DNA from 3 places in the Agrobacterium sp. CG160-95 genome. Region 1 is predicted to be linked to each of the others. Evidence: riboswitches for the same ligand, from Rfam matches in the RefSeq annotation. Region 1 holds a riboswitch; each other region holds the start of a gene.

Region 1 (6,951 bases):
ACTGACGGTAAAACCGATCACATGGTTTCCGCATGCGCCGACGCTTGCCAATTACATGCAGGCCTTTTCCGACCAGCCGTTGCACCTCTTCCTGTTCAACAGCTTCATGGTCGCGCTGCTTTCCACGGCCCTCACAATTCTGATTTCGGTGCTGGCAGCCTATGCGCTGGCGCGGCTCGATCTCAAGTACCGGGCGCTGATCCTCTCGCTCATCATCGCCGTTTCCACATTCCCGCTGGTAACGCTGCTGGTGCCTCTGTTCGAGATCATGCGTGCGCTCAACCTGCTCAATAGCTGGACCGCTCTTATACTGCCTTACACCGTGCTCTCCCTGCCGGTCTGCACGCTGATGCTGGTGTCCTTCTTCGAAAGCATCCCGCGCGATCTGGAAAACGCCGCCATGATTGATGGCTGCACCCGCATCGGCGCGCTGTTCAAGGTTGTCGTGCCGCTATGCGCGCCAGGCGTCTTCACCGCCGGTATTCTCGCTTTCGTGAACGCCTGGGACGAATTCCTGCTGGCGCTTTCCTTCAATTCCAATCCGGCACTGCGCACGCTGCCGGTCGGCATCCAGCTTTACCAGGGTGAGTTCGCTTTCCCCTGGCCCGTCATCTCGGCGGCGCTGGTGGTCGGCATCGTCCCGGTTGCGATCCTGATCGTCATCTTTCAGGAACGCGTCGTCTCCGGTCTCACCGCCGGCGGTCTCAAGGGTTAAACAGGTACAGTCATGCAATTCGAAAAGACCAAAGACGGCTTCACGCTTGCGATTGGCAGCCACACCATTCTTTCTCATTCGCCTGAGAACCCGGCTTTCTTCGCCGGTTTCGGCAAGGAGCGGATGGATATGTATCGCGGCAATTTCGATATCGAGGACTACGTCATCGAACGAACTGCGCTCCGCCACGCCGAAGTCAGTGGCGACAGCGTTACGCTGTCTTCCGCACCCGGGCAGGCCGCGCGCCTTCATCTGGCGCTGGATGGAAATGCCATCAGGGTCACGGCGCTGGATGAAACCATCAATCGGCTGTGGCTGCGGATCATCGCAGATGAGGACGAACATGTCTGGGGCGGTGGCGAACAGATGTCCTATTTCGACATGCGCGGCCGCCGCTTTCCGCTCTGGACCTCCGAACCCGGTGTCGGCCGCGACAAGACCGCTGAAATCACCTTCAAGGCTGACGTCAGCGGCAAGGCGGGTGGCGATTATTACAACACCAATTACCCGCAGCCGACCTATCTGTCGTCGCGCAAATATGCGCTGCATGTGGAAACCAGCGCCTATTCGGTCTTCGATTTCCGCAACGAAGATTTCCACGAAGTCGAGATCTGGGCAATCCCCGAAAGGATCGAGTTTTTCACCGGCGATCGTTTCACCGATATCGTTTCCGCCCTCTCGCTGCGGTTCGGACGCCAGCCGGAACTGCCGGAGTGGGTCTATGGCGGCGCGATCATCGGGTTAAAGGATGGCGCCAACTCCTTTGCCCGGCTGGAAAAAATCCGCGCTGCCGGAACCAAGGTCTCCGGCCTGTGGTGCGAGGACTGGGTGGGGCTTCGCCAGACATCCTTCGGCGCCCGGCTCTTCTGGGACTGGCAGGCCAATGAGGCGCGTTATCCGCATTTGCGTCAGAAGATCGCGGAGCTTGCCGATCAGGGCATTCGTTTTCTGGGATACGTGAACCCCTATCTCTGCGTCGACGGCCCGCTTTTTCCGGAGGCGGAGGCGGCCGGTTATTTCGCCACCGGCGCGGACGGCAAGACGGCGCTCGTGGATTTCGGCGAGTTCGATTGTGGCGTGGTCGATTTCACCAATCCGGCCGCAGCCAAGTGGTTTTCCGAAGAGATCATCGGCAGGAACATGCTGGATTTCGGCCTTTCCGGCTGGATGGCGGATTTCGGCGAATATCTGCCGATCGACATCACGCTATCGAACGGCATCGACGCCAAGCTGATGCACAATGCCTGGCCGACGCTCTGGGCAGAGGTCAACGCCAAGGCTGTTGAAAGCCGTGGCAAAACCGGCGAAGCGCTGTTCTTCATGCGGGCGGGCTTTACCGGTGTGCAAGCCCACTGCCCGCTGCTGTGGGGCGGCGACCAGTCCGTCGATTTCTCCCGCCATGACGGTCTCGTCACTGTCATATGCGGTGCGCTGTCCTCCGGTCTTCTCGGCAATGCCTATCACCATTCCGATATTGGCGGTTATACCAGCCTGTTCGGCAATGTCAGAACCCCGGAACTCATCATGCGCTGGACGGAGATGGCAGCCTTTACTCCTCTCATGCGCACCCATGAGGGCAATCGCCCGCGCGACAATCTCCAGATCGATCAGGACGAGACCGTTCTTGGCCATTTTGCCCGCATGACGGCAATCTATGTCGCACTAGCCCCCTATCTGAAATCGCTCTCCACTGAAGCGGCCAAAACCGGCCTGCCGGTACAGCGCCCGCTTTTCCTGCATCACGAGAACGACCGGCAGACCTATGCCATTCAGGACAGCTATCTCTACGGGGCCGACATGCTGGTCGCACCCGTGTGGAAGGCGGGGGAGACGCAGCGCACGCTTTACCTTCCGGGCGATGGGGAATGGATGCATCTTTGGAGTGGCGCGCGGTATTTTGGCGGGCACGAGATCACCGTGGAGGCTCCGATAGGCCAACCGGCTGTGTTCTACCGCGCTGAAACGCCCTTTACTGCGTTATTTGAACGGCTTCGTAATATCGCTTGAAGCATCACCTTCCGGCCATTTCCAAAAAACGCCGCAGATATTGCGGCGTTCAACCGATGCTTTAACAGGCCTAGCTAGACGGCCATCAGCCCGTCAGGCGTGGTGATGTAATGGCTTTCTTGAACAGCACCGTCATCGCGTCGCTGATGCCCTGGGACGGGCTGACTTCGAAGTACAGACCCGGGGAAGCGCAGCTCTGCATGCGTGAGCCAATTTCCGCCTGAAAGGGCTTGATCCAGCTATTATACCAGTCATTCGTCGGCAGCGGCAGATAGGTGGTATAAAGCACCGCGATACGAAAACCCTTTTCCTTCAGTTTCGTACAGTCTTTGATGTCGATCGGCTCCTGACAGCGGCCTCCCGTCAGTTTTTTCGTACAGGAGGACGGCTTGTAACTGTCGCCCACCCCGTCTGAAACAAAGAAAATAACCTTATCCGGGTTCGCCGAGCTTGCGCCCGTGCCCGAACTGCCGACCTTATCTCCAATCTGGATCAGTGCCCGGTCGAAATCTGTTTGCTGGTCGTTGTTGTATCCCTGATAGGGGATTGACATCAGGTTGATTTCACCAGCTTTTTTCTTTGCTGCGTCCAGATCCGATGTCAGCGAAACGACCTCAAGCAGCTTGGTATCTTCCGCCCGTTCCCCGAAGGTATAGACGGCCATGCGATATTGATTGCTGCTTTTGCGCGTGGACTTTGCCGTGTCCATCAGGCTGGCGGTTGCCTTGGCAACCACGTCGATACGCGTCGTAACCCCGAGTTTCTTGGCCTTGAAGTAATAGCTGTTCGGGTCTGCCACGCCGTCCTTCACGATGTGGCAGGCAAAAGCGCATTTATCGCCAGTATTCGCAACCAGGGTGGCAACATCCGTGGGTGTCGCGCCCACTCCCATGGAGGGCGTATTATCAAGCAGAAGATAGAAATCGCTGAAGGTTTCCGTTTCGTATTTGGCCGTGGCCGTGCCGGCAACCGAAACGAAATCCTTCCCCAGAAGCCCTGAGAGGGTCGTGCTGACCGACGCCTTGAAGCTGACGGACGACTCGACCACATTGCCGTGCTTGATCACCGAAACATCGACCGAGGTAATGGTGTAGTCCGCGTCGCCGCGCTGATTGCCATCGAAGAATGCCCGGGCTTCTTCATTGCCGACGGGAATGACACCGTCCCCCGACATCTTCTTTGCCGCCTGAACACTTGCGGACATATCGGCGACTGCCGCCAGAGCCGCGGAATCCGCTGCCTGCTGCAGATCGGCTTTGACCGACATGCCGCGCGTAATATCGAGCGCCACACCGGCAGCCCCGCACAGAGGCACCATGAGCAGCGCGGTCAGAATGCCAAAATTTCCAGATTTCTCTCGCCAGAAGTTTTTCAAGTTCGCCCCCAACCAATCTGGGAGCTGAAGCTAATACAGCGGAATTGAAAAGCGGTTTCAATAAATAACTAATTTTTGATAAACTTAATATAATCAATAACTAATATGTTCGCGGCAAATTCGCCAATATTCTCGTTAACTTTCAAAGTTGACATTACTTCAAAACCCTCCTAGCAAAACAGTCTCTTCCGAGGGGAGCACCTGACGGTGCTGAGATGGCGATGAGCCGGACCCTTGAACCTGATCCGGGTCATGCCGGCGTAGGAACGGAAACTGTAGCGCGTTTGCGTTACTGCCCTTTCTCTTCTCCGCTTTGCCCGGATCTCCGTGATCGCCACAGCTGGAGACCGAACGATGATGATGAAACATCCTTCCCTTCGTATACGGTACGGCTGCGTCTGAGTCCCGGCCGATGCGTGCCTCCCATGCGCTGAAGGGCGTCGTTCTTATTCTGATTGTCTGGCAGCTGGGCATCTGGCTGTTTGCACCGCCCCGCTACATCCTGCCCTCGCCCGCCGATGTTGCCGCAGCACTCCTGCGCCAGCCAGCCTTCCTGTTCGGACAGGCCATGGTGACATCAGGTGAAATGGCTGTCGGGCTTGCGGCTGGCATTGCCGCCGGCATTCTCGTTGCCTTTACGATTGCCGCCGTCCCGCGTTTTGGCCGCCTCGTCTGGCCCATGGTTCTCGTGTTGCAGGCATTTCCGGTCTTCGTGCTGGCCCCTATTCTCGTACTCTGGTTCGGTTTCGGCATGGCCTCGAAAGTTGTCATGACGGCGATCATCATCTTTTTTCCCGTCGCTTCAGCCTTCACCGACGGCCTCAACCGCACGGATCGGACAATCCTCGATGCCGCCTCGCTGACGGAGGCGAGCCACTGGCAAATCCTCACCCGGCTGCGTGTGCCGCTGGCGCTTCCCGCACTCATTTCCGGGCTGAGGGTCGCAGCTCCGCTCGCCCCGCTCGGCGCGGTCATTGGCGAATGGGTGGGCGCCTCCGCCGGGCTCGGTTTTGTCATGATCCAGTCCAATGCCCGCATGCAGACCGACACAATGTTCGCCGCCATGACTATTCTCGCCGTCATGGCGGTGCTGCTGCGGCTTGTCGTCGACCGGGCAACGGCCAACCTCGCCCCCTGGGCCAAAGAAACAGACCACGTCATTCCTTTCAAATATTTGCGGAGACTTTCGGCACCATGAAACGAACTCTTCTTTCCCTCGTCGTCGCGGCAGCAAGCGTGTTTGCGCCCGTGCAATCGCAGGCGGCCGACAAGCTTACCGTGTTGCTGGAATGGTTCGTGAACCCGGACCACGCTCCGATGGTGATCGCCAAGGAACGCGGCCTGTTCGCAGATGCCGGGCTGGACGTTGAGCTGGTTCCGCCCGCAGACCCATCCGCCGTACCGCGTCTGGTCTCGGCAAAGCAGGCCGATATCGGTGTACACTATCAGCCGAACCTCTATCTCGACCACGATGCAGGGCTGCCGCTCGTCCGTTTCGGCACGCTGGTGGAAACCCCGCTGAACACCGTCACCGTTCTGGCCGACGGGCCGATCAAGAGCCTGAAGGACCTGAAAGGCAAGAAGGTCGGCTTCTCGGTTTCCGGTTTCGAGGATGCGATGCTGAAGCGCATGCTGGAGAAGGAGGGACTGACAAAGGACGATGTTGAACTGGTCAACGTCAATTTCTCACTCTCGCCATCCCTGATCGCCGGCAAGGTCGATGCCACGCTTGGCGGTTTCCGCAATTTCGAACTGACGCAGATGAAGCTTGAAGGCCACGAAGGCCGCTCGTTCTTCCCCGAGGAACATGGCGTGCCCGCCTATGACGAGCTCATATTCGTCACCCATCGAGATCTCGTGAAAGATAGCCGCCTGCCGCGTTTTCTCTCGGCCGTTGAGCAGGCGGCGATTTTCATCACCAACCACCCGCAAGAATCCTGGCAGCTTTTCATCAAGGCCTATCCGAACCTTGACGACGCGCTGAACAAACAGGCGTTTTTCGATACGCTGCCGCGTTTCGCCAAACGTCCAGCCGCACTCGATCGCGCCCGCTACACACGCTTCGGCACCTTCATGCAAGACATGCAACTGATCAAGCAGGCGCCGGCGGCGGAAGACATTGCCGTGGAGTTGCAATAACCATGGCAAACAGTTTTCCGACTGCGGCGAAGGCCGCAGAGATCCTCGAAAGGGTAAGGCAGACGCGCCCGCGCGTGCATTGCCTGATGAACACAGTGGTACAGAAATTCACCGCGGACGGCATTACCGTTGTCGGCGGCATACCCTCGATGACAACCTCACTCGAAGAAATCGGTGCTTTCGTCACGAAAGCCGATGCGGTGACGATCAATCTCGGCACGCTCGACGCCGACCGGCGAAAAGTCATTCGATTTGCCGTCGAGATCGCCCGCGCGGCTGGCAAGCCGTGGATTCTGGACCCCGTGCATTGCGACTATTCGCCATCGCGACTGGCGTTCGCGCGTGACCTGATCTCGCTTGGACCCACCATCGTGCGCGGCAACAGCGCTGAGATGAGCCTGATCGGTGCTGTTCCGAACGCCATCAGGATAGAGACCGGACCTGTCGATAACCTGCGCGATGCCACAAGGAGCGTCAGAATCGTCAACGGTCACCCGTGGATGGCGAAGGTGACAGGCACGGGTTGCCTATCGGGTGGCGTCATCGCCGCCTTCATGGCGGTGGAAAAAGACGCACTGACGGCCGCCGCCGCCGCCCTCGCCATCACGGGTGTCGCAGCCGAACTGGCAGCGAAAAACGCCAAAGGTCCCGGCACATTCGAGCCGGCATTTCTGGATGTTCTTTCAGAAATTTCCGGCGAAGACATAAGAAACCA
Region 2 (6,951 bases), on a different contig from region 1:
ACGTCAAAGTCCCATTTGTCCGCCGTCGCACGGGCTGTGGCAGCCTCCAGACCGTTGATCTGCGTTTCCTTCACGGTTTCCGGCATCAGGCCGGCAACCCAGCCGCTGGTAAGGTAATTGGCAAGAGTAGTCTGTTTCGGATCGGCCACGCCGTCGAAACGGATCGCCACATCGCCCGGACCCGTCGCAAGAACGGCCTCGACCTTGTTGTCGATGACGAAACCTTCCGGCACATCGAAACGGATACCGAGCGTTCCGTGCAGGAAGGTCTGGCCCCGGACATAACCCTCCTGCGGGCTGTCGCCGTAAAGCAGGCCGTCTATGCCATCCAGAAACCAGTCGCGACCCCGATCCCCGACCTGACCGTCCTGGCCGAAGGCGCGGGCATGCCGGCGTGCAAGCTCGATGCGCTGCGGCGTGTTTGGGTGGCTGGAAAGAAAGTCGAGGCTCTGGTCATTTTCGGGATCAGCCGAGGAGAAACGCGCATAGGCTGCCATGGAATCCAGAAACCGCGGCGATGCGAAGGGGTCGTAGCCGGCCTCACCCAACATGCGCACGCCAATCACGTCCGCCTGCAATTCCTGCTGGCGCGAAAAAGCCGCAAGCCGCAGCTTGCCGCGCGCAAGCGCCTGCTTGCCGGCGAGATCGCTCGACAGAACCTCGGCGACCACACGGCTTGCAATCACCTCCGCCTCTTCCCGGCGCTGGCGCTCGATGCCGTGGTTTGCGGTAACGTGGCCCATCTCATGCGAAAGCACGGCCGCCACTTCCGAGGCATCGTTGGCGAGTGCCAGAAGCCCGCGCGTCACGTAAAGATACCCACCCGGCAGCGCAAAAGCGTTGATAGCAGGCGAGTTGAGGATGGTGATGCGATAGGATTGCTGCGGATTTTCCGAAACAGCCGTCAGCGCGCCGGCGATACGGGCGACAAGCCGCTCCGTCTTGGCATCACGATATTCGCCACCATAACTCGCCACAATACGCGGATGTTCGCGCGCGCCCATCTGCGCACGGGGATCGTTCTTCTGCACCTCTTCCACGGTCTGCGGATTGTCCGAAGGCCGCAAGGTGGACTGGTAGGCCGGGCTGAAGAGAGACTGACACGATGACAGGAATACGGCAGACGCCGTCAGCACGGAACACACGGCAGCCATCCTGCCCGAACGGCGAAGGCCTGAACGGGAGAAAAGCCTCCACTGCGCAGTCATGCTATTTCTCATTCTCTATGCCTGCCCCTAACGTTCCTGATCATCCGTTAATTGCAGACCAGAATAACAGATTCGCCCCAACGAGCCATGAATGTCGAAACGGTAAAAACGATCCATCAAGTCCGGAATATTCCTGAAGAACGCAATAATTCTCGTCTTTTCTCGGGCAACGACTTGAAACTGGCAAGTGCAAATTAACGCCATTGAAGTTATCTAAAGCGATTGCCAGCGGCACGCGTCGAAAATAAGGCGATCAGCCGTTCAGAAAACTGTCGACCGCCTTCACATTTTGTGTGGCGAAGAAATCTGCGGTCGAGCCCGCATAGACAACGCGGCCACGATCAAGAAAAACCACCCGCTGTGCCAGCTTTTTTATGTCGTCTGGATGGTGCGTAACAATAATCGCCGTATTTTTTGTTTCAGCATGCAAGTCGAGAAGCAGGGAGGTCATGCCCGCCCGCAGCCCCGGATCGAGCGCCGCGAAAGGCTCGTCCAGCAGCATGACCGGTTTTTTCCGGACCAGCGCACGCGCGAGCGCCGCCCTTTGCCTTTCCCCGCCGGAAAGCGTGCCCGGCAAACGTTTGTCAAAACCCGCAAGACCAACGCGTGTGAGCGCCACGTCGATCCTCTGCCTGTCTTCCTCCCCCAGCTTCATCCCGGGGCTGATGCCGAGCGCGACATTGGTGAAGATATCGAGATGGGCGAAAAGATTATTATCCTGGAAGATCGAGGAGACCGGTCGTTCGGAAGGATCGAGCGCCTTCATGTCCCGCCCGCCGATCAGGACGCGCCCGGAATCGGGCAATTCAAAACCGGCGATGAGATTGAGGAGCGTCGACTTGCCAGAACCGGATGCACCGACGACGGCAGTCATCTGGCCTTGCGGGAATGCACAATCGAGATCGAAATCCTGCGTTCCGAGCCGCAGCATGACCTTGTCCAGCCCCACGGCAAATTCGTCACCCGTCATATACTCGCCCTTGCTGATTGGGATTGCCGTGAAACGCCGCCCGCGGCAAGCAGCAGGCAGACGACGCCAAGGATGAACGCGTATCCGGCGGCATCATTGGTGCGGTAGCTGCCCATATTGCTATAGACCAGCCATGGCAAGGTGATGAAATTTTCCGACCCGAACAGGGCAACCGCCCCAAGATCACCGAGCGACAGGGCCATGGCAAAGGAAAACGCCATCAGAAGCGACCGCCGCAGTACCGGCAGATCGGCGAACCGCAGCCGCGTCAGTCCCTGAAGCCCAAGGCTGGCGGAGAGCCGGGACGTGCGTAAAAAATGGCTGGTGAAGGCTGGCTCCAGCACCCGCATGGCAAGCGGCAACGCCATCAGCATGTTGATGAGTGCCACGAGAACGGGAGCATAAAAACTGACATCTCCAAAGGGCCGCAGCAACAGGAACCACCCGCTTCCCAGCACGACGGGCGGCACCAGCAGCACCAGCGATGACCCCGCCCCGAGCGTGGCGGACAAAAGGCGCAAGGGCTGAGCCGCGTGCCGTCTGGAACCCACGGCCTGTCGCGCACCGATAATCGCAAAGCAGCAGAGCACGACGAGAGTTGCGGAGAGCGCAGCGATTGCAAGGCTGGTCGCCGCCGCACGCAGGAAGATCGGCGCGGACAAAAGACGCGGCAGATCGGCCCCCAAACCCGAGACGGTTATGGCAACAAGCGGCAGGCCGACCAGCAGAACCGCAAAAATGATTGCCGCTCCGTCCCACAGGCGCGCGCCAACACGCTTGCCGTCGAAACGGCGAACAGGGCGGCCAAGCGAGGCAATTTCCGCCTCGGGCAATGGCAAAAAGGCAAGAAGGCCGAGCAGAACTGCTGTGGCTGCAATCTGCAAAACCGAAAGCGCGATTGCCCGTTGCGGATCGAAATCAAACCGCAGCGCCTGATAGATTGCGACCTCAAGTGTCGTCGCCGCCGGTCCACCGCCCAGCAGAAGCACTAGCGTGAAGCTGGTGGCGCACAGCATGAAGACAAGCCCGGCAATACCGGGAACAAGCCGCGAGACGGCCGGCCACTCGATGAAGCGGAAAACCGAAACCGGCCCCATGCCAAGACTTGCTGCCATCCGCCAATATTCGCCCGGAATCCGCTCCAGCCCGGCCAGCATCAGCCGCACCGCAAGCGGCAGATTGAAAAACACATGGGCGATGAGAATGCCGGAAAGGCCGTAAATACTGAAGGGCTGCTCCGCACCGGCAAAAACAAGGGCAGTATTCAAAACACCCTGCCTGCCCCAGATCGTGATAATGCCGAAGGCGCCGACGATGACCGGCAGCCCCATCGGCACAGCCATCAACCTGATAATCCAAATCCGCCCCGGAAAATCCTGTCTGCGGGAGAGCGCAAGCGCCACCGGCAGGCCGAGAACAATGGAAAGAACAGTGGACAACGTTGCCTGATAGAGCGTGAAGCGCAGGATGCGCAGCGTGTAGGCATCCACGATTCCGGCGGCGGATGTGCCGGCATCGAAAGACAGGAGTGCTGATACAGCAAGCGCCATGAACAGGAAAACGGCGGCAAACGCCGCCGTTCCGCCAATGATCGACCATCTGTAGTCGCGACGCAGCATCATGCGCGGGCGTGCCTCTTGCTCAGTTCATGCTCATGGCCGCAAGCCATTCGTCGATCCAGGCCTTGCGGTTCTTCGCCACCTCTTCCGGGTCCATCAGGAAGGTCTTCTGCGGTACGACGAGTTTGGAAAATGCCTCGGGCAGGGGCGTGGACGTTGCCGCGACCGGCATCATCCAGTTGTTTTCCGGAATGGCATCCTGAAATCCTGATGTGAGCGTGAAAGCGAGGAACTGCTTCGCCAGTTCCTTGTGCGGCGCGTTTTTGAGAAGGCCGGAAACCTCGATCTGGATGTAGTTCCCCTCGGAAAAAGCCGCGGCCTGATAGCGATCCGTCTTTTCCGAGACCATGTGATAGGCAGGCGACGTGGTGTAGGAGAGCACCATCGGCACCTCACCCTTGGTGAAAAGGCCATAGGATTCCGACCAGCCCGGCGTGACGGTGAGAATGCGCTTCCGGAGCTTCGCCCAGGCTTCCGGTGCCTTGTCGCCGTAAACGGACTTCACCCAGAGCAGCAGGCCAAGCCCCGGCGTGGAGGTGCGCGGGTCCTGAATGGCGATTTTCTGTGAAGGATCGCCGTCCACCAGATCCTTCAGGCTCGTCGGCGGATTTTTTATCGTCTGCGTGTCATAGACAACGGCGAAATGACCGTAGTCGTAAGGGACGAAAACGTCGTCCTTGTAACCGCCCGGCACCTTGGCCACCGATGCATCGATACCGCTGATATCGAAGAGGCCGGTCTGTTTCGCTTCCGCGACCAGATTGGTGTCGAGACCAACAGCGACATCCGCCTTCGACGCCGCCCCTTCAAGCTTCAGGCGGTTGAGCAGCGCCACGCCATCCGCTACACCGACGAAATTGACCGTGCAATTGCACACCTTCTCGAAGGCCTCTTTCACCTTGGGGCCGGGACCCCATTCGGAAACGAAGCTTTCATAGGTGTAGACGGTCAGTTCCTGTCTGTCCTGAGCAGTGGCAAGACCGGGCAGAAACAACGAAACGGCAACGAGGGAATTCAGGAAAAGACGACGGCGCACGGGTATCTCCTCAAAAAACGAAAAGGGAAATAGCCGCTTGCCTTAAGCCGTCTAATCCCTCCGCCGGTATGAACCGGATCAGGTTCTTCGGGTTGGCAAGCCTCTCAGCCTTTTGCACGCAAGCACAAAAGACACCCCGTTAGATCAAGATGATGATGTAGTCCCGCTGTCTCTGATTGGCAAGATGGCTGCCGTCAGGCCTGCTGCACCATGTGCACCAGTTCCCAGACATGGCCGTCGGGATCCTGAAAACTACCGGCATACATGAAACCGTGATCCTGAACCGGTTTCCAGCTGCTGCCACCCGAGGCGAGCGCCGTTTCGATCATCCGGTCGATTTCCTCACGGCTTCCCGCTGTGAGACAGGTCAGGACCTCGGTGCTGCGTGTGGCGTCGGCGATATCGCCATTGATGAAATCACGAAAACGCTCCTCCTGAAGAAGCATCACGAAAATGTTCTCCTCAACGATCATGCAGAGCGTGCGGTCATCCGAATATTCCGGATTGAAGGTGAAACCGAGAGCCGTGAAGAAGCTTCTCGATGTCTCGATATTCTTGACCGGCAGATTGACGAAGATCATGCGCATTTTCTGAACTCCTCCGAACCCGCACAGGAAACGGCAATTCCGGCTCCCTGTCAAAGGTGGATGAGACCTCAGTCAAGAAATCGCGACCAAGTCACCCTTCAATTTCCTCGCGCAGCATCTCCAGCTCCAGCCATTCCTCTTCCATGGCTTCGAGCTTTTCGCGCAGCTTCGTCATTTCCTGCGCCAGCGTATTGAAGGTAGCCGGGTCCTTGGTGAACAGATTGGGATCGGCCATGCGCTGCTCACGCTTGGCGATTTCGCCCTGCGCCTTCTCCATCTCCTTTGGAAGGTTTTCGAGCGCAAATTTTTGCTTGAAAGAAAGCTTGCCCTTGGCCTTTGAAGCGTCCTGCGACGCGGAGGCGGAAGGGGCGGTCTTTGCCTTTTCCTGCTTCTCCGCCTTGCGCTTTTCTTCCGCAGCACCCTTGCGTTGCGCCATCATGTCCGAATAGCCGCCGGCATATTCGATCCAGCGTCCGTCCGGCTGGTCCGGATTGGCGGGCGCGATTGTGGAGGTGACGGTACGGTCGAGGAAATCGCGGTCGTGGCTGACGAGAATGACCGTGCCGGAAAAGCCCGCAACGATTTCCTGCAACAGATCGAGTGTTTCGATATCGAGATCGTTGGTCGGCTCGTCAAGGATCAGCAGGTTGGTAGGCCGCGCCAGAATGCGCGCAAGAATAAGACGGGCGCGCTCACCACCGGAGAGGTTGCGGATGGGCGTGCGGGCCTGTTCCGGCTGGAACAGGAAGTCCTTCATGTAACCCGTCACATGTTTCAACTCGCCATTGACCAGCAAATTGTCGCCGCGACCGTCGGTGAGGTAATGAGCGAGCGTATCGTTTGGATTGAGATCTTCACGCTTCTGATCAAGCGTCGCGATTTCCAGATTGGTGCCGAGCTTTACCGTGCCGCTATCGGGCTGAAGCTGGCCGGTCAGCATCTTCAAAAGCGTTGTCTTGCCGGCACCGTTCGGCCCGACGAGACCGATGCAATCACCGCGATGCACCCGCAGCGAAAACGGCGCGATGATCACGCGCTCGCCGTAAGACTTAGTGATTGCGTCTGCCTCGATGACCAGTTTGCCGGATTCCCGCACCTCCGCAGCCGTCGCCTGCACGCTGCCCTGCGGTCCCTTGTGGCCGCGATAGTCCGCACGCATTGCCTGAAGCTCGCCCACGCGGCGCATGTTGCGCTTGCGTCTCGCGGTCACGCCGTAACGCATCCAGTGTTCTTCACGCTCGATGGCCTTGCCGAGCTTGTGCTGCTCCAGCTCTTCCTCTTCCAGCACCTTGTCGCGCCATTCCTCGAAATGCGCAAAACCGCGATTGAGACGACGGGACTGGCCGCGATCCAGCCACACGGTCGAGGTCGAAACCTTTTCCAGAAAACGCCTGTCGTGCGAGATCAGCACCAGCGCGCTACGCGTCTGCTGCAACTCGCCTTCAAGCCATTCGATTGTGGGCAGGTCCAGATGGTTGGTCGGCTCGTCCAGCATCAGAATATCGGGTTCAGGGGCCATGACGCGGGCAAG
Region 3 (6,951 bases), on a different contig from region 1:
TACGTGGAAGCTTTCAAGGGTTGCGGGAATTTCCGAGGGCGTTTCGCAGGCGTTGGCGGACGTCATTGTCAGCGTCCAGCCTTCGCTTAGTAATTTTTCGCTTTCGCGCGGAAGATAAGTCCTCACGCGGCCTCGCTGGTGTTCGACAATTTTGCCGCAAGGGCTTCCATCACACCATCCCATGCTTCCGCAGCCGGATCGAGCACCGAGGCGAGCGCGTCGAATTTACGGCGCGTGACGGCGCGAGCTAGCTGGAACTGCACGGTCTTGGCGACCTCGGATATGCGCAGCGCGTGGTCTCTCGCTTCAGCAAATTCGCTCTTGTCCAGCCATTCGAGGTGGCTCGCCGCCAGTTCGAAATTGGCGCCGAGCTGGCGCAGCGTATTGAAGGCATATTTGTGGAAAAAGCCGAACGGCCGGTCTGCCACCTTCTCGACCTGAGCCGGAAACACGGCTGCAAAAGACCTGACCGGATTGTCGGATGGTCGCCGTGAAAAATGAAACTTCAGCAGCCGTTCGGCCGTTTTGCGGATATGTGCCGGCGAAGGGTTGCTGTCTGCAAATTTCGCAAATTCCGTATAGGGCAGGAAGGGCGGCTCGCTCTCTGTCAGATGATGCTGGAACAGGCCGTCGAAATCTTCGCCCGACAGGTGGAAAAAGCCTGCATTATGAAAATAATCGAGTTCCCGGTTTGCAAGGTCCAGCCGGTTGATGGCGATGGTGGTCTTGCCATGTTCCTTCCGGTAGCCCACCCCGTGGGTATCGGGCATATAGAAGCTGTCCATCTCGATCAGGCAGATGCGACCGCGCTCCAGTTGCGCTTCGATATGGTTTTCCACCCGGTCGAAGATCGCAAGTTCGGTGGCGCGAACGCCATAAAGTGCTTCCAGATCTTCCAGCGGCACTTTGAAGAAGGTGAACTGGTCGCCTTCGAAATCCTGCGTCAGTGTGAAGCCGAACATGGCCTCAGGCGGCAACCCTTTCGAGGCCAGCACCTCGATCCACAAATCGATGTAGCAATTGGTCTCCGGCCACATTCTTTCCGAAGAATGAAGCGCGTGCTGCACATAATTTTTGGGATCGAGACCGGGGAAAATCTGCCGCATGAATGGTTAGCCCCAGAGTGTTTTCAAGGCCTTTTCGGGCCATGTTTTTACATCCAGTCCGTGATGCGCAAAAAGTGCCAGCGCAATGCGCTCAAGGCCGAAACCGACGCAGGCAGTGTGAGCCACATCACCATTGTCGAGGTTCAATCCCCATTTCTGGCCAAAGGCGTCCTGATGGTAATTGAAGCTCATGCAGGCCGTCGGGTTGGTGGCGGATGTGACGGGAATCAACAGTTCGAATTTCAGGTTCTGGTCGCGCTGGTTGTTGGCGAGCATTTTGCCGGCGCGGCCGAAGAAGGGATCGTTGGCCACGTCGATGGTCACTTCAAGGCCCACGGCTTCCATCATCGCCACGCCGCGATCCATCCATGTCTGGCGGAATTCGGTCACATCACTCTCCGTGCCCATGCGCACATATTCCCGCATGCGGAAAAGCTGCTGACGTGCCGGGTCCTTCGAGGGTTCATGGCGGAAACAATAGGACTGGATGTCGTAGAGACCGCCGCCGGAAGGCAATGCGCCGCGCTTGGCGATGGTCGGATAAAGAGGGTAGCAAGCGGCCGGCGTCAGCACGATATCGGTTGCTTTCTGGTCCTTTGTCCAGTCGCCGCCCTCATCCATGGATTTGAGAAGGCTGACATGGTCAAGTTCGCAACCGCAGAAGGAATGCACCGTGCCCGCAAGCTGCGGGAAGCTTTTCATGTAACCGCTCTTTTCGAAATAGGCGCGGTTGATGCCGGGCGGAAAGCGGATCGCCTCTGCACTGTCCGGGCCGCCGGTGCGGTCGATCAGGCGTTCGAATGCGGCAATGACATCCTCGAACTGGCCGCTGCGTCCGTAAAGACCATCGACACCCGTTTCAATCAGCAGGCCTTCTTCGAACAGTCGATCGAGAAACGATGTTTGCATATCCATGGTCTTATCCCAAGAGGCTGGTGTCCTGCTTGTGAACCAGCAGGAGATTGGCGGAATTGCCGAGAATACGGTCGTTGGAAATCATCAGGCGCGCGGAATGCGCGTCGCGAAGGTGTCGACCAAGGCTGTAGGGCGTGCCGTTCTTGTAGCCCATGATGCCGCAGACCAGCATCGCTTGGTCGATGATCTCCAGAATGGTTTCCGAAGAACAAATCTTCACATTGTTCATGGCAACCGCGAACGCCATGGACATCAGCTTGTCCGGGTCGCTCTTGGTGTCTTCGTAAGCCTTTACGCCCGCAATGACGTTGGATTTGACCACCTGCAATTTGGTGGAAATTTCGGCAATGTGGATAGCGCCTGGCGGTGTGACACCGGGCGACTTGCGTGCAGCCGTCCTGACGAAGGATTGCGCGCGCAGCACCGCATCCGACGCGATGCCATACCACACGGCACTCCACAGAAGATGCGAGCTTGCAAGCATGGATTGCGCGGCGATTTCCGCAAAGGGTTTTGGGAATATCTGCATCGCCGGTGCCTCGCCGCGGAACAGGAAACCGTCCGAACAGGTGCCACGCATGCCGAGTGTGTCCCAGACATGGGTCTTCTCGAGCCTGTACTGATCTTTCAGGAAGACGGTCATCACCTGATCGGCCGGGGCGGCATCCTTGTGGGCGCGCGAGGTGATGAGGATGGCATCCGCATTGCTGCCGTAGGAAATGACGGTGGCGTCCTTCTCCAGCCGGCAAATGTCTCCTTCGACCTCGATAGCGCAGATGGAATTGCGCAGATTGCCGCCGATTCCGCCTTCCGTCGTGGCCGAGGCGAGCAGAAGCTGTTCGCTTGCAATGCGGCTCATGAAGCCCGCATGCCATGGGCTTGTCTCGCCGTGTTCCACAAGGCTCGATGCCTTGATGTGGTGCATGGCGAAAATCATCGCGGTTGCCGAACAGGCCTGGCCAAGCCGGGCGCAGATATCGGCGATTTGCTGTATGGATGCGCCTTCGCCACCAAGAGAGGACGGGACCTGAATGCCGAGAAGGCGCTCTTGTCTCAGCGCCTTGACGGCTTCCTCCGGGAAGCGACCGGTGACGTCCACCTCGTCCGCGTGTTTGGCGGCAATTGCTGCGACGCGGCTTGCGCGCGCGGACAGCGTTTCATCCTGCGGCGCAACGGTCACATTCATCAGGCTGCCTCTTTACCATCCAGAATGAGCTTAACGGTGTCTTCAATGGCCTTGATGCTGGCAAAGGACTTGCGGTTCAAGAGGTTGTCGGGGAATTCGATATCGAAAGCTTCCTCGATACCCAGCATCAATTGCACCGATGCAAAGGAAGAAAGACCTGCCGCATAAAGATCTGCTTCGTTTTCAATCGTATCGACGGGGGTAGGAAGCTGGCCGAATTTTGCCAGTATTTCACGAATAGTCGCATTCATTCCGACTTATCTCCCATGAATTTAACATCAGGATGGTTTGTGCTTATCGTTAATTTGAAAACGATAATATTCGCCTAAACCGTTAGGTTAATTACCACTAACGGCGCTTTTGTTGTTCGTCCACCTTTGCCAGCCATCAGCAGCACCCTTGACAAATGTCGGGCGGTGTTTTCTCTTGTGTCCATTCACCAGGGGTGTCCCGTCAAGGGGCTGAGATTCTGCTTTTATGCGCAGTGACCCGTTGAACCTGATCCAGTTCATACTGGCGTAGGGACGGTGCAAAGACCGAAGGTCGGATTGCGTGTAACTTGCGCTGCCGACGCGTCGGTATTTTCCATCATTCCGGCTCGAACTGGGTCTCCACTGTCAAACTTTGGAGCCTCATGATGAATATCGTTGCCAAGAATATCCCGCTTGTCGTCACAACCGGGCCGCATCCCGCCTCCACGAAAATCCACAAAACCGGAATTTTGCATCCGCATATTCGCGTGCCGATGCGCGAAATCGCCGTCCACCCGACGGCGGGAGAACCGCCGGTCACGGTCTATGATTCCTCAGGCCCCTATACCGATCCATTGCATAACGTTCTGATCGAAAAGGGTCTGCCGCGCCTGCGTCACGACTGGGTTTTAGCGCGCGGCGATGTCGCGGCTTACGACGGTCGGCACGTCAAACCGGAGGATAACGGCTTTGCCACTGGCGAGCGGCTGACGCCTGAATTTGCCGTGCGCCACCAGCCGCTGAGGGCCACGGAAGGAAAAGCCGTAACGCAGCTTGCCTATGCGCGGGCAGGCATCATCACGCCGGAAATGGAGTTCATCGCCATCCGCGAAAATCTGGGGCGCGAAGCGGCGAAGGAGAAGCTGGCTCGTGATGGCGAGAGTTTCGGTGCGCAGATACCCGATTATGTGACGCCGGAGTTCGTCCGTCAGGAAGTCGCATCGGGTCGCGCCATCATCCCGGCCAACATCAATCACCCCGAGCTTGAGCCGATGATCATCGGCCGTAATTTTCTGGTCAAGATCAACGCCAATATCGGCAATTCCGCCGTCACCTCCTCCATGGCCGAAGAGGTGGAGAAGATGGTCTGGGCGATCCGCTGGGGTGCCGATACCGTCATGGACCTTTCGACAGGGCGCAACATCCACAATATCCGCGAATGGATCATCCGCAATTCGCCGGTACCGATCGGCACGGTGCCGCTTTATCAGGCGCTGGAGAAGGTCAACGGCATTGCCGAGGACCTGAACTGGGAAGTGTTCCGCGATACGTTGATCGAACAGGCGGAGCAAGGCGTGGATTATTTCACCATCCATGCCGGTGTTCGGCTGCATTACATTCCGCTTACCGTCAACCGTGTCACCGGTATCGTCTCACGCGGCGGGTCGATTATGGCCAAGTGGTGTCTGCATCATCACAAGGAAAGCTTCCTCTACGAGCATTTCGACGAGATCTGCGACATCTGCCGTGCCTATGATGTTTCCTTCTCGCTGGGTGACGGGTTGCGGCCCGGTTCGATTGCCGACGCCAACGACGCCGCGCAATTTGCCGAGCTGGAGACGCTCGGTGAGTTGACACAGATCGCATGGGCGAAGGATTGCCAGGTCATGATTGAGGGCCCCGGCCATGTGCCGATGCACAAGATCAAGGAGAACATGGACAAGCAGTTGAAGACCTGCGGTGAGGCGCCCTTTTATACGCTTGGGCCGCTAACGACCGATATCGCCCCCGGTTACGACCACATCACTTCCGGCATCGGGGCAGCGATGATCGGCTGGTTTGGCACGGCGATGCTCTGCTATGTCACGCCGAAGGAACATCTGGGTCTGCCTGATCGTAACGACGTGAAGGTCGGTGTCATCACCTACAAGATCGCGGCTCACGCGGCCGATCTCGCCAAGGGGCATCCGGCGGCACAGGTGCGGGACGATGCGCTGTCGCGTGCAAGGTTCGAGTTCCGTTGGGAAGACCAGTTCAACCTGTCGCTGGATCCGGACACGGCGCGCTCCTTCCATGACGAGACCCTGCCGAAGGAGGCGCACAAGGTCGCGCATTTCTGCTCGATGTGCGGGCCGAAATTCTGCTCGATGCGGATTTCCCACGACATCCGCGCCGAGGCGCAGAAGGAAGGGCTGGAGGCCATGGCCGCGCGCTTCAAGGAAGGTGGCGAGCTTTACATGCCGCTCGCGACCCCGGCAGACGGCCAGTAGCATGCGTGTTCTTGTTAAGGGAACGGGGGTCGCCGGTCTGACGGCGGCCTTCGAACTGGCGCGGCGCGGCGCAACCGTGGAGGTTTCGGAGCGCAATGCTGAAGCCTCGCGCGGCGCATCCTTTTATGCGGGCGGAATGCTGGCGCCCTGGTGCGAGCGTGAAAGTGCGGACGAGGCGGTACTGACACTCGGCCAGGCGGCTCTCGACTGGTGGGATGAGGCGACCCCCGGCCTTGTCATCAGACACGGCACGCTGGTCGTCGCGCCCGCCCGCGACAAAGCCGAGCTTTCGCGTTTCGCATCCAGAACCGCAAGGTACCGATGGGTGGATGAGGGTGAAATCGCCGCTCTGGAGTCTGACCTTGCCGGGCGTTTCCGCTCCGGGCTTTATTTCCCGGGCGAGGGGCATCTCGATCCGCGCCTTGCACTCAAATCGCTGCATACGCGGCTTTGCGGCTTGGGCGTGCGGTTTCATATGGTTATTCCGGTGGATGAGCAGCCGTTCGATCGGGTGGTGGATTGCACCGGCGCTGCGGCGGTGGGCGAGATTGCCAATCTTCGCGGCGTGCGGGGAGAAATGCTCTATCTAGCCACGTCAGAGGTTTCCCTGTCGCGCGCCGTTCGGCTCTTACATCCGCGCATTCCGCTTTACATCGTGCCGCGTGAGCCGGGTCGCTTCATGGTGGGGGCGACCATGATCGAGACAGAGGATGCCGGAGCCATTTCAGCGCGCTCGATGATGGAGTTTCTGAACGCCGCCTATGCCGTACATCCGGCCTTCGGCGAAGCGGAAATCATCGAGACCGGAACGGGCGTGCGCCCCGCCTATCCCGACAATCTGCCGAAAGTTACGCAGGACGGCCGGACCGTCTTCATCAACGGCGCCCACCGGCATGGCTTCCTGCTGTCGCCGGCGATGGCGCGGCAGGCGGCTGAAATCGTCTGCCAAGATATCTCTGGAAAGGAACAGGATCATGAAACTTCTAGTGAATGGCGACGAGCTTGATCTCGCCACCGAGACGCTGGCCGGGTTACTCACCAGCCTCGATTATGAAGGCGAGTGGCTGGCGACGGCGGTCAATGGCGATCTGGTGCATTCGGAAGAGCGCGCCGATTATCGATTGAAGGCGTTCGACCGTGTCGAAATCCTTTCGCCGATGCAGGGAGGTTGAGGCCATGCTGACGCTTTATGGCCGTGAGGTCTCGTCGCGCCTCCTGCTCGGCACGGCGCGTTATCCGTCTCCCGCCGTACTTGCCGATGCAGTGCGGGCCAGCAACACGGA

The links. A riboswitch is a leader RNA that binds a small molecule or an ion and turns the genes downstream of it on or off. The one in region 1 is predicted to bind thiamine pyrophosphate.
Region 2: another riboswitch for thiamine pyrophosphate. It lies ahead of thiB (thiamine ABC transporter substrate binding subunit); the one in region 1 lies ahead of ACQZ63_RS09555 (ABC transporter permease).
Region 3: another riboswitch for thiamine pyrophosphate. It lies ahead of thiC (phosphomethylpyrimidine synthase ThiC); the one in region 1 lies ahead of ACQZ63_RS09555 (ABC transporter permease).

What each region holds. Positions count from the first base shown of each region.
Region 1 covers NZ_JBNWDU010000002.1:634,218-641,168, reverse strand. The annotation lists gene ACQZ63_RS09570 (carbohydrate ABC transporter permease) at 1-715, shown strand, start outside; gene ACQZ63_RS09565 (alpha-glucosidase) at 728-2,722, shown strand; gene ACQZ63_RS09560 (TadE/TadG family type IV pilus assembly protein) at 2,808-4,097, opposite strand; TPP riboswitch at 4,279-4,381, shown strand; gene ACQZ63_RS09555 (ABC transporter permease) at 4,510-5,295, shown strand; gene ACQZ63_RS09550 (ABC transporter substrate-binding protein) at 5,292-6,236, shown strand; gene ACQZ63_RS09545 (hydroxyethylthiazole kinase) at 6,239-6,951, shown strand, end outside.
Region 2 covers NZ_JBNWDU010000006.1:176,835-183,785, forward strand. The annotation lists gene ACQZ63_RS20520 (M48 family metalloprotease) at 1-1,154, opposite strand, end outside; gene ACQZ63_RS20525 (ATP-binding cassette domain-containing protein) at 1,462-2,178, opposite strand; gene thiP (thiamine/thiamine pyrophosphate ABC transporter permease ThiP) at 2,175-3,800, opposite strand; gene thiB (thiamine ABC transporter substrate binding subunit) at 3,820-4,833, opposite strand; TPP riboswitch at 4,872-4,982, opposite strand; gene ACQZ63_RS20540 (VOC family protein) at 5,028-5,420, opposite strand; gene ACQZ63_RS20545 (ABC-F family ATP-binding cassette domain-containing protein) at 5,512-6,951, opposite strand, start outside.
Region 3 covers NZ_JBNWDU010000006.1:19,440-26,390, reverse strand. The annotation lists gene ACQZ63_RS19850 (glycoside hydrolase family 2 protein) at 1-126, opposite strand, end outside; gene ACQZ63_RS19845 (DUF1839 family protein) at 123-1,106, opposite strand; gene ACQZ63_RS19840 (amino acid--[acyl-carrier-protein] ligase) at 1,113-2,021, opposite strand; gene ACQZ63_RS19835 (acyl-CoA dehydrogenase family protein) at 2,026-3,207, opposite strand; gene ACQZ63_RS19830 (acyl carrier protein) at 3,207-3,458, opposite strand; TPP riboswitch at 3,639-3,750, shown strand; gene thiC (phosphomethylpyrimidine synthase ThiC) at 3,845-5,668, shown strand; gene thiO (glycine oxidase ThiO) at 5,670-6,674, shown strand; gene thiS (sulfur carrier protein ThiS) at 6,643-6,840, shown strand; gene ACQZ63_RS19810 (thiazole synthase) at 6,845-6,951, shown strand, end outside.